One region of the Enterobacter sp. B79-1 genome, then DNA from elsewhere that is predicted to be linked to it. Evidence: predicted binding sites of a transcription regulator. Region 1 holds the regulator's gene; each other region holds the start of a gene.
The links. Region 1 encodes CRP, which controls carbon source genes, mostly activating them, when cyclic AMP is high. Its sites were predicted from a motif close to ATGTGANNNNNNTCACAT; they were not measured.

Region 1 (4,463 bases):
AGCGTGAGCAGCTGCAGGGTGTACACCGCCGTGACCGTAAAGCCCACCATCGCCCAGCCGTAATTTTTACGGATGATCAGATAGCTCACCATGGTGATCGCCAGCATCCCGACCAGCGTATAGCCTTCCGGCACGTGGAAGTGAAGCGTCACGCCCGCAATAATCAGCCCGGCTAGCGTTCCGCCAGCCCGGTGGAAGATACGCACTCGCGTGGCCCCGTAGCCGTTCTGCGTGACAAACAGCACGGTCATTAAGATCCAGTAGGGTTTAGGCAGGTGCAGCGCCATGCCCATCAGGCTGGCAATGCTCAGCATCACGCTTATCCGCGCCGCGTTGCGCAGGGCGGCGGATTTCAGTGACAGATAGCTTTTGAGCGCAGGCAGCAGCGGCAGACGTTTCTGCTTATCCGCCATCAGGTCGCGGGGATAAAGCGGGCGCTGCGTACGCAACACGCGGGCGATACGGCTGAAGTGCCAGGCGGCAAACTGGCCTACCGGGTTATCCGGATGCTGACGGGCGATTTTCTCCAGCGCGCCGAGCTGTTTATCCATGTTAAAACGCGTGGGGTAGCGGTGATAGAGAATATCGTCAGCCAGTACCCTAAGCCGCGCGGCGACGGTCTGGGCGTTCCAGCGGATCACTGCTTCTGCATGGCTGCGCTCTACCAGCTTTTGTACCTCCTGCGGGTGGTGAAGGCTAACGGAGATATGCTCCTGCAGGTCCAGCCCCACCTGGAAAGTGCGCAGCAGCCGTTTGTATTCGTGGTTCTTGTTGGCGGCAAGCATGTGCAGCTGCTGGTAGCACTGGCTAATCAGGTCGACAACCTTTTGCTGACGCGTCAGCAGCGGCGGCAGGGATTTCTCCGGGTCGGTATGCTGGGTGAGCAGGGTGTATTTGGCTTCACAGTAATCCGCAAGCTGCACATAGAGCAGGCTCAGGGATTCACGCAGCGGCTGTTCCCGCCAGAGCCAAAACCAGAACCAGTTAAACACCCCGTACCAGAGCGTGCCAAGGGCGTAGATCAGCAGTGGCTCCCACACCGGCATATTCCCGGCGAGGCTCAGGGTGAAGATAGCCGCAATCAGCGAGGCGGGCAGCAGGCGCGCGTGCAGCGAACTGATTTCCGCCGTCACGCCAAGCGTCATCGCCAGCACGGTCAGGATCAGGGGCAGCGGGATATCACGGGCAAGCAGGAGCTGTACGGCGAGACTACAGCCCGCAAACAGACAGCCACCGATAATCAGGCGTTTGAAAAAGCGCTTATGCGGCGTGTCCAGACCGGCAATGTTGCAGCAGGCGGGCACGAGGGAAAACAGCAGACCTTGCTGGAGGTGTCCGAGGATCAGGCCCACGGCCACAGGAAGGCACAACACCAGCGTTTGTCGCAGTGCGTAGTTAACTTCCGGGTGATAGATCAGCCTGCGCCACATGGGGAGTAGAGACAAAAACGGCGTGACACCTTGCGATGGCACGCCGTTTGAGCGGAATTAACGCGTTCCGTAAACCACGATGGTTTTACCGTGGGCGGAGATCAGGTTCTGGTCTTCCAGCATTTTCAGGATACGGCCCACTGTTTCACGGGAGCAACCGACGATCTGACCAATTTCCTGGCGGGTAATTTTAATTTGCATGCCGTCAGGGTGGGTCATGGCGTCTGGCTGTTTCGCCAGGTTAAGCAGGGTCTGCGCGATACGGCCGGTCACGTCCAGGAAGGCGAGGTTACCCACTTTCTCAGACGTCACCTGCAGACGGCGCGCCATCTGGGAAGAAAGACGCATCAGGATGTCAGGATTAACCTGAATCAGCTGACGGAATTTCTTGTAAGAAATTTCAGCCACTTCACATGCTGTCTTTGCACGAACCCAGGCGCTACGTTCCTGGCCCTCTTCAAACAGGCCCAGTTCACCGATGAAATCGCCCTGGTTCAGATAAGAAAGGATCATCTCTTTCCCTTCTTCATCTTTGATCAGCACTGCCACCGAGCCTTTAACGATGTAATACAACGTTTCCGCTTTTTCACCCTGGTGAATCAGCGTGCTCTTCGATGGGTACTTATGAATGTGGCAATGAGACAAGAACCATTCGAGAGTCGGGTCTGTTTGCGGTTTGCCAAGCACCATGCGCTGTTATCCTCTGTTATAAGCTGTCACCAGAGTCATAAGATGCATCCGGACTCTGGGGTTGCAATCGAATTCTTACCCATACCCTGGGAAGTCGGCTGTCGTAACGTTTCGCAGCCAGTAAAGTTTGATGTCCTCTGCATACATGTGTAACGTCAATGTATTACTGTAGCATCCAGAGTGTTTTAGCATAGCTTTTGCCGCGTGTCTCCTGGTGTCTCGCTTCAGCATGATGCAGGTCGCCTTCCGTTGCGAGAAATGTAATGCACGCGTAATCTGTCACCAAAAATGCAACGTTGGAGTTAATGAATATGCAAGCGCGTGTGAAATGGGTTGAAGGTTTAACGTTCCTGGGCGAATCCGCTTCTGGACATCAGATTTTGATGGACGGTAACTCCGGCGACAAAGCCCCAAGCCCGATGGAGATGGTGCTGATGGCGGCGGGCGGATGCAGCGCAATTGACGTGGTGTCGATTTTGCAAAAAGGTCGTCATGATGTGTCCGATTGCGAAGTGAAGCTTACTTCCGAACGACGCGAAGAGGCGCCACGCCTGTTCACGCACATTAATCTGCACTTTATCGTGACCGGTAAAGAACTGAAAGATGCCGCAGTATCACGCGCCGTAGACCTTTCTGCGGAGAAATATTGCTCTGTGGCGTTAATGCTGGAGAAAGCGGTAAAAATCACGCATTCGTATGAAGTGATCGAGGCTTAATCTTTTGGCGGGTGGCGCTTCGCTGACCCGCCCTACAAAAGCACGACCGTAGGCCCGGTAAGCGCAGCGCCACCGGGCAAAACAACTCACGCGATCTGCTTCCCTTCCATCAGTCGCTGGACCAGCGGCGTCATAATTAACTCCATCGCCAGCCCCATTTTTCCGCCCGGCACTACCAACGTATTCATATGCGAAATAAACGAGCCCTGCAGCATCGCCAGCAGCCAGGGGTAATCAATGCCTTCTAGATTGCGGAAATGGATGACGACAAAGCTCTCATCCAGCGACGGGATCGTTTTGGCCGCAAACGGGTTGGAGGTATCCACCGTCGGCACGCGCTGAAAGTTGATGTGGGTGCGGGAGAACTGCGGCGTCAGGAAGTTGATGTAATCCTCCATGGAGCGCACGACGGAATCCATCACCGCTTCGCGAGAATGCCCGCGCTCGCTCATGTCACGCGTCAGCTTCTGGATCCATTCAAGGTTAACAATCGGCACCACGCCGACCAGCAGATCTACGTGACGCGCGACGTCGTGTTGAGGCGTGACCACGCCGCCGTGTAGCCCTTCGTAAAACAGCACGTCGGTCGGCTCCGGCAGCGGCTGCCACGGGGTGAACGTCCCCGGCACCTGATTCCAGGGAACCGCTTCGTCGTAGGTGTGCAGGTATTTGCGGGACTGCCCGGTCCCGCTCTGCCCGTATTCGCGGAAGGTTTGTTCCAGCAGGCTGAAATCGTTGGCTTCCGGCCCGAAATAGCTGATGTGTTTGCCCAGATCGCGCGCCTTGCGGATGGCCATGTCCATTTCCGGGCGCGTATAGCGGTGAAAGCTATCGCCCTCCACTTCTGCCGCCCGTAGATTCAGCTGTGCGAAAATCTTGCGAAAGGCGAGGCTGGTGGTGGTGGTACCCGCACCACTTGAGCCCGTTACGGCAATAACCGGATGTCTGGCAGACATAGCAACTCCCTGACTGGAAAGGTTTACAGATCAGCCGTGAAACGCGTTGCGGTGCATGATATTGACCGTCTCATGCAGTTCGGACCACACCAGCACCACGTCGCCACTTTTCAGCTGGCGCTTAACATCGCTGACCTTTTGTTCGAGCGAACGTTCTTGTTCACCATAATCGGTGCCTTCACGTAATACAAAGCTTTCAATCAGATTATCGAGCGTTTCGGGAGCGAGATCCTGCCAGGGGATAATCATTTTTTACCGTCCAGAAAAGAGGTGAGCCAGTCAGGGATGCGGGTTTCCAGCCACATTTTCGGCCTGCGTAGCGTGCCGCCAACAAAGCCGACGTGCCCGCCGTACTCGGTGAGCTGATACTGCACGTTAGCCGGTAAATGCTCCGGTGCCGGAATAGAGTGATGATCCATAAACGGATCGTCTTTGGCGTGGATAATCAGCGTCGGCGTGGTGATTTGATTCAACAGCGGCATGGCGCTGCACTGACGGTAATAGTCAATCGCATCGGCAAAACCGTGGATCTTCGAGGTAATCAGATCGTCAAACTCGCGCAGACGCTTCACGCGCTTGAGCTGCTGCAGGCTAACCGGCAGGGTATCAGGGTAGGCCTTCAGCTTGCGCGCGGCGTTTGCCTTCAGCAGGTTGAGCAGGTAGCGCTGATA
Region 2 (4,463 bases), on a different contig from region 1:
GAGACTGAGATGGAGAGGGTGCTAAAAAGGCCCCACTGACGTGGAGCCTTTATTGTACGCTTTTTAACGCGTGATTTCAGTCAATTCCAGTTAGATGGACTGAGTGAAAGTACGGGTGATAACGTCCTGCTGCTGTTCTTTAGTCAGGGAGTTAAAACGTACTGCGTAGCCAGATACGCGGATGGTCAGCTGAGGATATTTCTCAGGGTGTTCCATCGCGTCGAGCAGCATTTCACGGTTCATTACGTTCACGTTCAGGTGCTGACCACCTTCGATGGACGCTTCGTGGTGGAAGTAACCATCCATCAGACCCGCGAGGTTAGTTTTACGCACTTCGTCGTCTTTACCCAGCGCGTTTGGCACGATAGAGAAGGTATAAGAGATACCATCTTTCGCGTAAGCAAACGGCAGTTTAGCAACGGAGGTCAGAGAGGCAACTGCACCTTTCTGGTCACGACCGTGCATTGGGTTAGCACCTGGGCCGAATGGCGCGCCAGCACGACGACCGTCTGGGGTGTTACCGGTTTTCTTACCATACACAACGTTAGAGGTGATGGTCAGAACAGACTGAGTCGGGATAGCGTTACGGTAAGTCGTCAGTTTCTGAATTTTCTTCATGAAACGTTCTACCAGGTCAACCGCCATGTCATCAACGCGAGAGTCGTTGTTACCAAACTGCGGGTATTCACCTTCGATTTCGAAGTCTACAGCCAGGCCGTCTTCGTCACGAATTGGTTTAACTTTCGCATATTTGATTGCAGACAGGGAGTCAGCGGCAACGGACAGACCCGCGATACCACATGCCATGGTGCGAACCACGTCACGGTCGTGCAGCGCCATCAGAGAGGCTTCGTAGCTGTACTTGTCGTGCATGTAGTGGATAACGTTCAGCGCAGTGACGTACTGTTTAGCCAGCCAGTCCATGAAGTGATCCATACGATCCATCACTTCGTCGAAGTTCAGAACGTCGCCTTTGATCGGCTCAGACTTAGGACCAACCTGCATTTTCAGTTTTTCATCAACGCCGCCGTTGATTGCGTACAGCATGGTTTTCGCCAGGTTTGCACGCGCACCGAAGAACTGCATTTGTTTACCAACAACCATTGGGCTTACGCAGCAAGCGATAGCGTAATCGTCGTTGTTGAAGTCCGGACGCATCAGGTCATCGTTCTCGTACTGCAGAGAAGAGGTATCGATAGACACTTTAGCGGCGAATTTCTTGAAGTTCAGAGGCAGTTTTTCTGACCACAGAACGGTGATGTTCGGCTCCGGAGAAGGACCCATGGTGTACAGGGTATTCAGGAAGCGGAAGCTGTTTTTGGTGACCAGAGTACGGCCGTCAACGCCCATACCGCCGATTGATTCTGTTGCCCAGATTGGGTCACCAGAGAACAGCTCATCGTATTCAGGGGTACGCAGGAAGCGAACCATACGCAGTTTCATGACCAGGTGGTCAATCATTTCCTGAGCGTCTTGCTCGGTAATTTTGCCTGCTTTGATATCACGTTCGATGTACGCATCCAGGAAGGTGGATACGCGACCGAAGGACATTGCTGCACCGTTCTGAGACTTAACCGCGGCCAGGTAGCCGAAGTAGGTCCACTGGATAGCTTCCTGAGCGTTGGTAGCAGGACCAGAGATATCGCAGCCATATTTAGCAGCCATCTCTTTGATCTGACCCAGTGCGCGGTGCTGTTCAGCGATTTCTTCACGCAGACGGATGGTCGCTTCCAGGTTTACGCCGTTTTCCAGGTCAGACTGCAGGGAAACGAACTGTGCGTATTTGTCTTTAAGCAGGAAGTCGATACCGTACAGCGCAACGCGACGGTAGTCACCGATGATACGGCCACGGCCATACGCATCTGGCAGACCGGTCAGAACGCCAGATTTACGGCAGTTCAGAATGTCTTTGGTGTAAACATCGAATACACCCTGGTTGTGGGTTTTGCGGTATTCGGTGAAGATTTTTTTCAGCATTGGGTCCAGCTCGCGGTTATACGCTTTGCAGGAACCTTCAACCATTTTGATGCCACCGAACGGGATGATTGCGCGTTTCAGTGGTGCTTCAGTCTGCAGACCAACGATTTTCTCAAGGGCTTTGTTGATGTAACCAGCATCGTGAGAAGTGATGGTGGAAGCAACGGAGGTGTCAAAATCAACTGGCGCGTGAGTGCGGTTTTCCAGTTTAACGCCTTCCATTACGCTGTCCCACAGCTTGGTGGTCGCGTCAGTTGCGCCAGCCAGGAAGGATTCGTCACCTTCATACGGGGTATAGTTTTTCTGAATGAAGTCACGTACGTTTACTTCATTCTGCCAGTCACCTTTCGCAAAACCTTCCCAGGCTGTGGCTAACTTTTCATTAAGCTCGGACATGTAACACCTACCTTCTTAAGTGGATTTTTTATTTACTGCCTGAGACAACCATTAATGATGGTCGTCGCCACGCAGGTAAATGACCCAGTATGTCAACCCAACTAACAGACCCCCACCGATAATGTTCCCGATAGTGACAGGGATCAGGTTATCAGTAATGAAGTTCATGATAGTCAGGTGAGAGAAACTTTCCGGATTTGAACCAACTGCGGTCCAGAACTCCGGGCTCGCAAAGTTGCGGATAACAATCCCCATTGGGATCATAAACATATTCGCAATACTGTGCTCGAAGCCGCTGGCAACAAACATCGCAACCGGCAGAACCATAATCATGGCTTTGTCCATCAGGCTACGACCCGAGTAGCTCATCCAGACGGCCAGGCAGACCATCAGGTTTGCGAGGATGCCGAGAGCAACAGCTTCGATAAATGTATGGTGCATTTTGTGGTCAGCGGTTTGCAGGACGTTAAGCCCCCAGCCACCGTTGGCGGTCATATACTCGCCAGAGAGCCACATCAACAGAACAAAGAGCAGACAGCCAATCAGGTTACCAACATAGACGTTTAGCCAGTTGCGTGCCAGTTGACCCCAGGTAATTCTTCCGCTGGCTTTCGCCACAACAATTAGCACCGTAGAGGTGAAAAGGTCGGCGCCGCAGATGACGCAAAGAATCAGACCCAGTGAGAAGCAAATGCCGCCAATCAGTTTGGCCATGCCGAAAGGCATCCCGGCAGTACCGGTGGTGGCAGTGATGTAGAAGACGAAAGCGATTGAGATGAACACACCGGCCGTGATCGCCAGATAGAACGTCTTCATCGGGTGTTTCGTTGCTTTATAGACACCCGCTTCTTCGGCAACTTTGGCCATTGCAGCTGGGAGTAAAAGATCAAAAGGGTTGTCAGCTTTCACACTAACTCTCTCTTTATTAAGTCGGCGACGAGATACTAACAAAGCATTATAGAAGAGAAATTGATATAGATCATATCTCGCCTGGCTTATAGGCCCGCAATGTGTATGGATTTACAGCGAATGCGGAGTAAGTATTTGATTATCCGTATAAAAATAAATTTTAAAAGTTATGAGAAGAGTTGAATTTTTTCGTTAGGCCTCCCGTAAAACAGTTAATTAAAATGGAGTATTTACCACAAAAAGTAACAGTCCAGCCCAGGTAAGTATTATTATATTTACCCGTAATTAACTTAATTATTACAATCAAACATCATTACCGAAAAAATAAAAAAAAGGGGCAATGAAATTGCCCCGTAATATAGCCCAGACGATTGGATACGCCTACATCTGGTAATGTTATATGCGCTTATTTTGACCAGTAAGCGGCTTTTGCCTTCTGTAATTTTTCATACGCTTTCAGCAGCGACTGATGTGCCGGGAAGGCTTTCAGATCGCTATCAACAGCCTGCAGGCCATAGAACGGCTCTTCGCCGCTCAGCGCCGCGCTGGCCGCTTCGACTGCATCTGCACCGTACATACGAACAAAGGCATTCAAGTACTGCAGAGGTTCACGGTCCTCTTCCTGAGCGAGCAGCAACAGCGTCTGAAGACAGCGGTAGTAGTTGGTGCGCTCGGCTGAGAAGACAGACTGGTTGAATTCCATGGTCCACTCGGTCCAGGCCAGGGCCTGATCCAGATCGCCACCCGCAAGAGCCAGCATCGCTTTCAGCTCACCAATACGCAGAGTGTACCAGCCGTTGTCTTTACCGGTCGCCAGACCCAGCAGTTCACGCACGCGGGTGAAGTCATCGTGGCCTTCTTCGTCCAGTTGGGCGATCAGGTTCAGATAATCGTCTTTCTCCCACTCGCTGCCCGGCAGGGCCAGCAGTGTTTCGCGCAGGTGCGCGCCCATGCTGTTATTTGCCAGCCACAGATCTTCGGCAGGGTAGATGTCGGACATGCCAGGAACAATAATGCGGCACGCGTAGACGCCAAGATGTTCGTAGTCGGCGATATAAACGTCCTGGTCTTCGGCTTTGAAGATTGCCATCAGCGTGGCGAACTCTTCTTCCGTGGTACCGGCAAAGCTCCAGTCCACGAACGGATAGTCTGCATCCTGCTTAAACATGTCCCAGGAGATC
Region 3 (4,463 bases), on a different contig from region 1:
CAATCTCTTTCAGCACTTTTTCGGCAATTTTCGCACGCTGGCCGGAGAGCTTCAGGTTATTGAAGAAGTCCATCGCGTGGCCGATGCTCATGTCTGAGATGGTCGGCAGCGCGGTGTTTTCCACAAACACGTGGCGCGCTTCGCGGCGCAGACGCGTGCCCTCACAGGTGGCGCAGGAGCGGTTGCTGATGAACTTCGCCAGCTCTTCACGTACCGCGCTGGATTCGGTCTCTTTGTAGCGGCGCTCCATATTGTGCAGCACCCCTTCGAACGGGTGGCGACGCACGGAGGTATCGCCGCGATCGTTCATGTACTTGAACTCGATGTTCTCTTTACCGGAACCGAACAGGATCACTTTGTGCACGTTCGGGCTCAGGCTCGCCCACGGCGCTTCAACGTCGAACTTGTAGTGCTCTGCCAGCGATTTCAGCATCTGGAAATAGTAGAAGTTACGCTTGTCCCAGCCGCGAATGGCACCGCCCGCCAGCGACAGCTCCGGGTTTTGGATCACGCGGTCCGGGTCGAAATATTGTTGAACGCCCAGACCGTCACACGTCGGGCAGGCACCGGCCGGGTTGTTGAAGGAGAACAGACGCGGTTCCAGCTCGCGCATGCTGTAGCCGCAAATCGGGCAGGCAAAGTTGGCGGAGAAGAGCAGCTCTTCCGCTTTCGGGTCGTCCATGTCGGAGACCACGGCTGTGCCGCCAGAGAGTTCCAGCGCCGTTTCAAAGGACTCCGCGAGACGCGTGGCGAGATCGTCACGCACCTTAAAGCGATCAATGACCACTTCGATGGTGTGCTTCTTCTGCAGCTCAAGCTTTGGCGGATCGGACAGGTCACACACCTCGCCGTCGATACGGGCGCGGATATAGCCCTGGCTTGCCAGGTTTTCCAGCGTTTTGGTGTGCTCGCCCTTACGCTCTTTAATGATCGGTGCCAGCAGCATCAGGCGTTTGCCTTCCGGCTGCGACAGCACGTTATCCACCATCTGGCTCACGGTCTGGGCCGCCAGCGGGACGTCGTGGTCCGGGCAGCGCGGCTCGCCTACGCGGGCATACAGCAGACGCAGGTAGTCGTGAATTTCGGTAATGGTACCGACCGTAGAACGCGGGTTGTGCGAGGTGGACTTCTGCTCAATAGAGATAGCAGGGGACAACCCTTCAATATGGTCGACATCCGGTTTTTCCATCAGCGACAGGAACTGACGCGCGTACGCGGAGAGTGATTCAACGTAACGACGCTGTCCTTCGGCATACAAAGTGTCGAAAGCCAGTGAGGATTTGCCAGACCCCGAAAGCCCGGTCACGACGATGAGTTTGTCGCGAGGGATTATGAGGTTGATATTCTTGAGATTGTGGGTGCGGGCGCCCCGAACTTCGATCTTATCCATTCACCTTTCCCGGTTGGAACACGGATTGCCTGATTTGTTTGAAGGACAAACGGCTGTCAGAAACGGCTAATTATGACACAATTTAACCTGTTTGAATATACAGTATTGGAATGCATTTTCTGATTGGCTGTGTAACAATGTCGAGTTGCGAGAGAACTCTGGAACGTGCTACGCAACTATCAAAGTGCAGCATGGAAATGGTACACTCGCGCGTTTACACTATTAAGAAACGTATTCAGGAGACACGAACATGGCCAGCAGAGGCGTAAACAAGGTGATTCTCGTCGGTAATCTGGGCCAGGACCCGGAAGTACGCTACATGCCGAGTGGTGGCGCAGTTGCCAACATTACGCTGGCTACTTCCGAATCCTGGCGTGATAAAGCGACCGGTGAGATGAAAGAGCAGACCGAATGGCACCGCGTTGTGCTGTTTGGCAAACTGGCCGAAGTGGCCGGTGAGTATCTGCGTAAAGGTTCTCAGGTCTATATCGAAGGCCAGCTGCGTACCCGCAAATGGACCGATCAGTCCGGCGCTGAGAAGTACACCACGGAAGTCGTGGTGAACGTGGGCGGCACCATGCAGATGCTGGGTGGCCGTCAGGGCGGTGGCGCACCGGCAGGTGGCGGACAGAGCCAGCAGCAGGGCGGTTGGGGTCAGCCTCAGCAGCCGCAGGGCGGCAACCAGTTCAGCGGCGGCGCGCAGTCTCGTCCGCAGCAGCAGTCTGCTCCGGCCCCGTCTAACGAACCGCCAATGGATTTCGACGACGACATTCCGTTCTGATCAACGGATGCGAAAACAAAAAACCCAGACATCGTCTGGGTTTTTTTATTGATGAAGGGATCAGGTAATCACCATCGGCCAGTCTGGCGGCGTGTGGCTCATGGCTTCCACCATCACCACTTTTATATTTTCCCAAACGGCAGCGATATCCACCAGGGTAATGCCAAGCAGGCCCGTTGCAAACCAGCAGGCTGCGCCCAGCCCCAGCAGGGTGCTGATCACCGCAAGGCCGGCGTAGTCAGATTTACGAAACTGAATGTTCAGCGTGCTGGCTAAAAACATCAAAACCGCACTTAACAATGGCCAGCGAAGGAGAACCATGCTGGTGGTAATGGTCGCCATAAACCCATCCTCGACAAAACAGACGAACTGAAATGAAACAATGTTTCTCGTTACACAAGATGTGTGAACTATATCACATTTGCTGTTTTATTCGCCAGTCTCACGACGTGGAAAAATGGGCGATTTATCACCATGGAGAATATATCTCTGTCAGCGAGGCTGACGCCTCAACGCAACGCCTGCCTGGGCAAGTGCGGCGAGCGCGTAGCTCGGGCAAGAGACATGTCTGGTCAGCCATTTTACTGGCGAAGTGAAGCGTTATTTTTACGCCCGTCATAAAAATATGCTGGTTGCGTTTGATTATTAATAAATCAAACGACAAAGCAGAGGGGAACAATTATCACGAAATTTCATGTTCATCTTGTTCTTTTTTCATGCGGCCAGAATTTTGGTTTAATCAACGATCCGCTGTTGTGCTATCTAAAACCACCCGCCTGTACTGGATAATTATTTTCCTTAATTGAAACGGAACGAATACTTTCAGTTTAGCTTACGGGAAAATATTATCGTCATAAGCAATTTTAAGATTTTTAATACTAAAAGTCGGTTGCTAACTTCGCATGATTCATGCAACGTAATCATCTGTTTATCAAAGCATCCGGCCTTCATTACTACAGGCGTACAACATGCAGGGATATAGGGCGGGAAATGAATCGTAGCGCGCGGCGCAAGATGCTCAGGGTGGTAGGGATCATCATGGTAGTTATGCTACCGGTGATGCTTGCGCTATGGTTTGCCCAGCTCAGAGCCGTGTCGGAAACAAGCGCCCAACTACGCACATTTGCTGGACTTGCGTTAGACAAAACAGAACTTGTCATTCAACAGGTTGATTTAGCACGCGATGGCGCTGAACAATATCAGGGTAAACTGTGTACACCTGAGCACCGGCAATATATGTTGAATGTGGTTCGTGGTCGTCTTTTCGTCGCCGATTTAATTTATGCACAAGGCCAACGTTTTCTTTGTTCAACCGTTTTTACCCCCGACCAGCCCTATCTGATTTCTGTCGCCAATTACAAACGTAAACCCGACATTGCCATCTATTATTATCGCGATACGCCATTTTTTACTGGCTATAAAATGACATACATGCAGCGCGGAAATTATGTTGTGGTGGTCAATCCGCTTTCTTACAGTGAAGTGATGTCAGCCGATCATTCTCTGTCGTGGGGGGTATACGACACGGTAACTAATGCATTCTTTTCCGTCAGCCAGCAGGCCAATATTACATTATTGAATGCGCTAATCCGGGATAAGGAATCGACATTTCAAAAAGATGACCGTTTTTATACCATCGTTAAATCCGATAAACGTCCTATCGCAGCCATCGTTTCCACATCGAATACACGCTTTTATGAAACGCTTTATCATCAGGCCACACTGACGCTGCCGCTGGGGATGATCTGCAGCATTATTATTCTGCTGGTGTGGTCACGCACCCACCGTGAACTCAACTCCCCAGGCCGTTTGCTGCATCGTGCGCTGAATAAGCGCCAGCTTTGCGTCCATTATCAGCCAATTATTGATATTAAAAATAATCGGTGCGTGGGGGCAGAAGCGTTACTGCGCTGGCCTGGCTTTAACGGACAGGTGATGAGTCCGGTGGAATTTATCCCGCTGGCGGAAAAAGAGGGCATGAGCGAACGTATTACGGATTACGTCGTCGAAGAGGTGTTCAGCGATCTGGGGCATTTCCTGGCGACGCATCCCGATCTCTATATTTCCATTAATCTGTCGGCGACTGATTTCCACTCTTCGCGCCTGATTGCGATGATCTCAGACAAGGCCAGACACTATGCGGTGCGCGCGCAGCAGATAAAGATTGAAGTGACGGAACGCGGGTTTATCGATGTTCCTAAAACCACACCCGTTATTCAGGCTTTCCGTCAGGCGGGCTATGAAGTGGCCATCGATGATTTCGGGACCGGTTACTCCAACCTGCATAACCTT

Region 2: the regulator CRP is predicted to act here: its motif matches at 3,341-3,358, upstream of focA (formate transporter FocA).
Region 3: the regulator CRP is predicted to act here: its motif matches at 2,575-2,592, upstream of AC2T6E_RS21580 (YjcB family protein).

Annotation. Positions count from the first base shown of each region.
Region 1 is NZ_JBYAZJ010000009.1:182,944-187,406, forward strand. Features, by position in the region: gene AC2T6E_RS20670 (YccS/YhfK family putative transporter) at 1-1,430, opposite strand, end outside; gene crp (cAMP-activated global transcriptional regulator CRP) at 1,488-2,120, opposite strand; gene AC2T6E_RS20680 (OsmC family protein) at 2,432-2,836, shown strand; gene AC2T6E_RS20685 (phosphoribulokinase) at 2,923-3,792, opposite strand; gene AC2T6E_RS20690 (YheU family protein) at 3,823-4,041, opposite strand; gene AC2T6E_RS20695 (hydrolase) at 4,038-4,463, opposite strand, start outside.
Region 2 is NZ_JBYAZJ010000001.1:1,158,005-1,162,467, reverse strand. Features, by position in the region: gene pflB (formate C-acetyltransferase) at 91-2,373, opposite strand; gene focA (formate transporter FocA) at 2,425-3,282, opposite strand; gene ycaO (30S ribosomal protein S12 methylthiotransferase accessory factor YcaO) at 3,689-4,463, opposite strand, start outside.
Region 3 is NZ_JBYAZJ010000011.1:47,429-51,891, reverse strand. Features, by position in the region: gene uvrA (excinuclease ABC subunit UvrA) at 1-1,390, opposite strand, end outside; gene ssb1 (single-stranded DNA-binding protein SSB1) at 1,641-2,171, shown strand; gene AC2T6E_RS21580 (YjcB family protein) at 2,232-2,513, opposite strand; gene AC2T6E_RS21575 (EAL domain-containing protein) at 3,162-4,463, shown strand, end outside.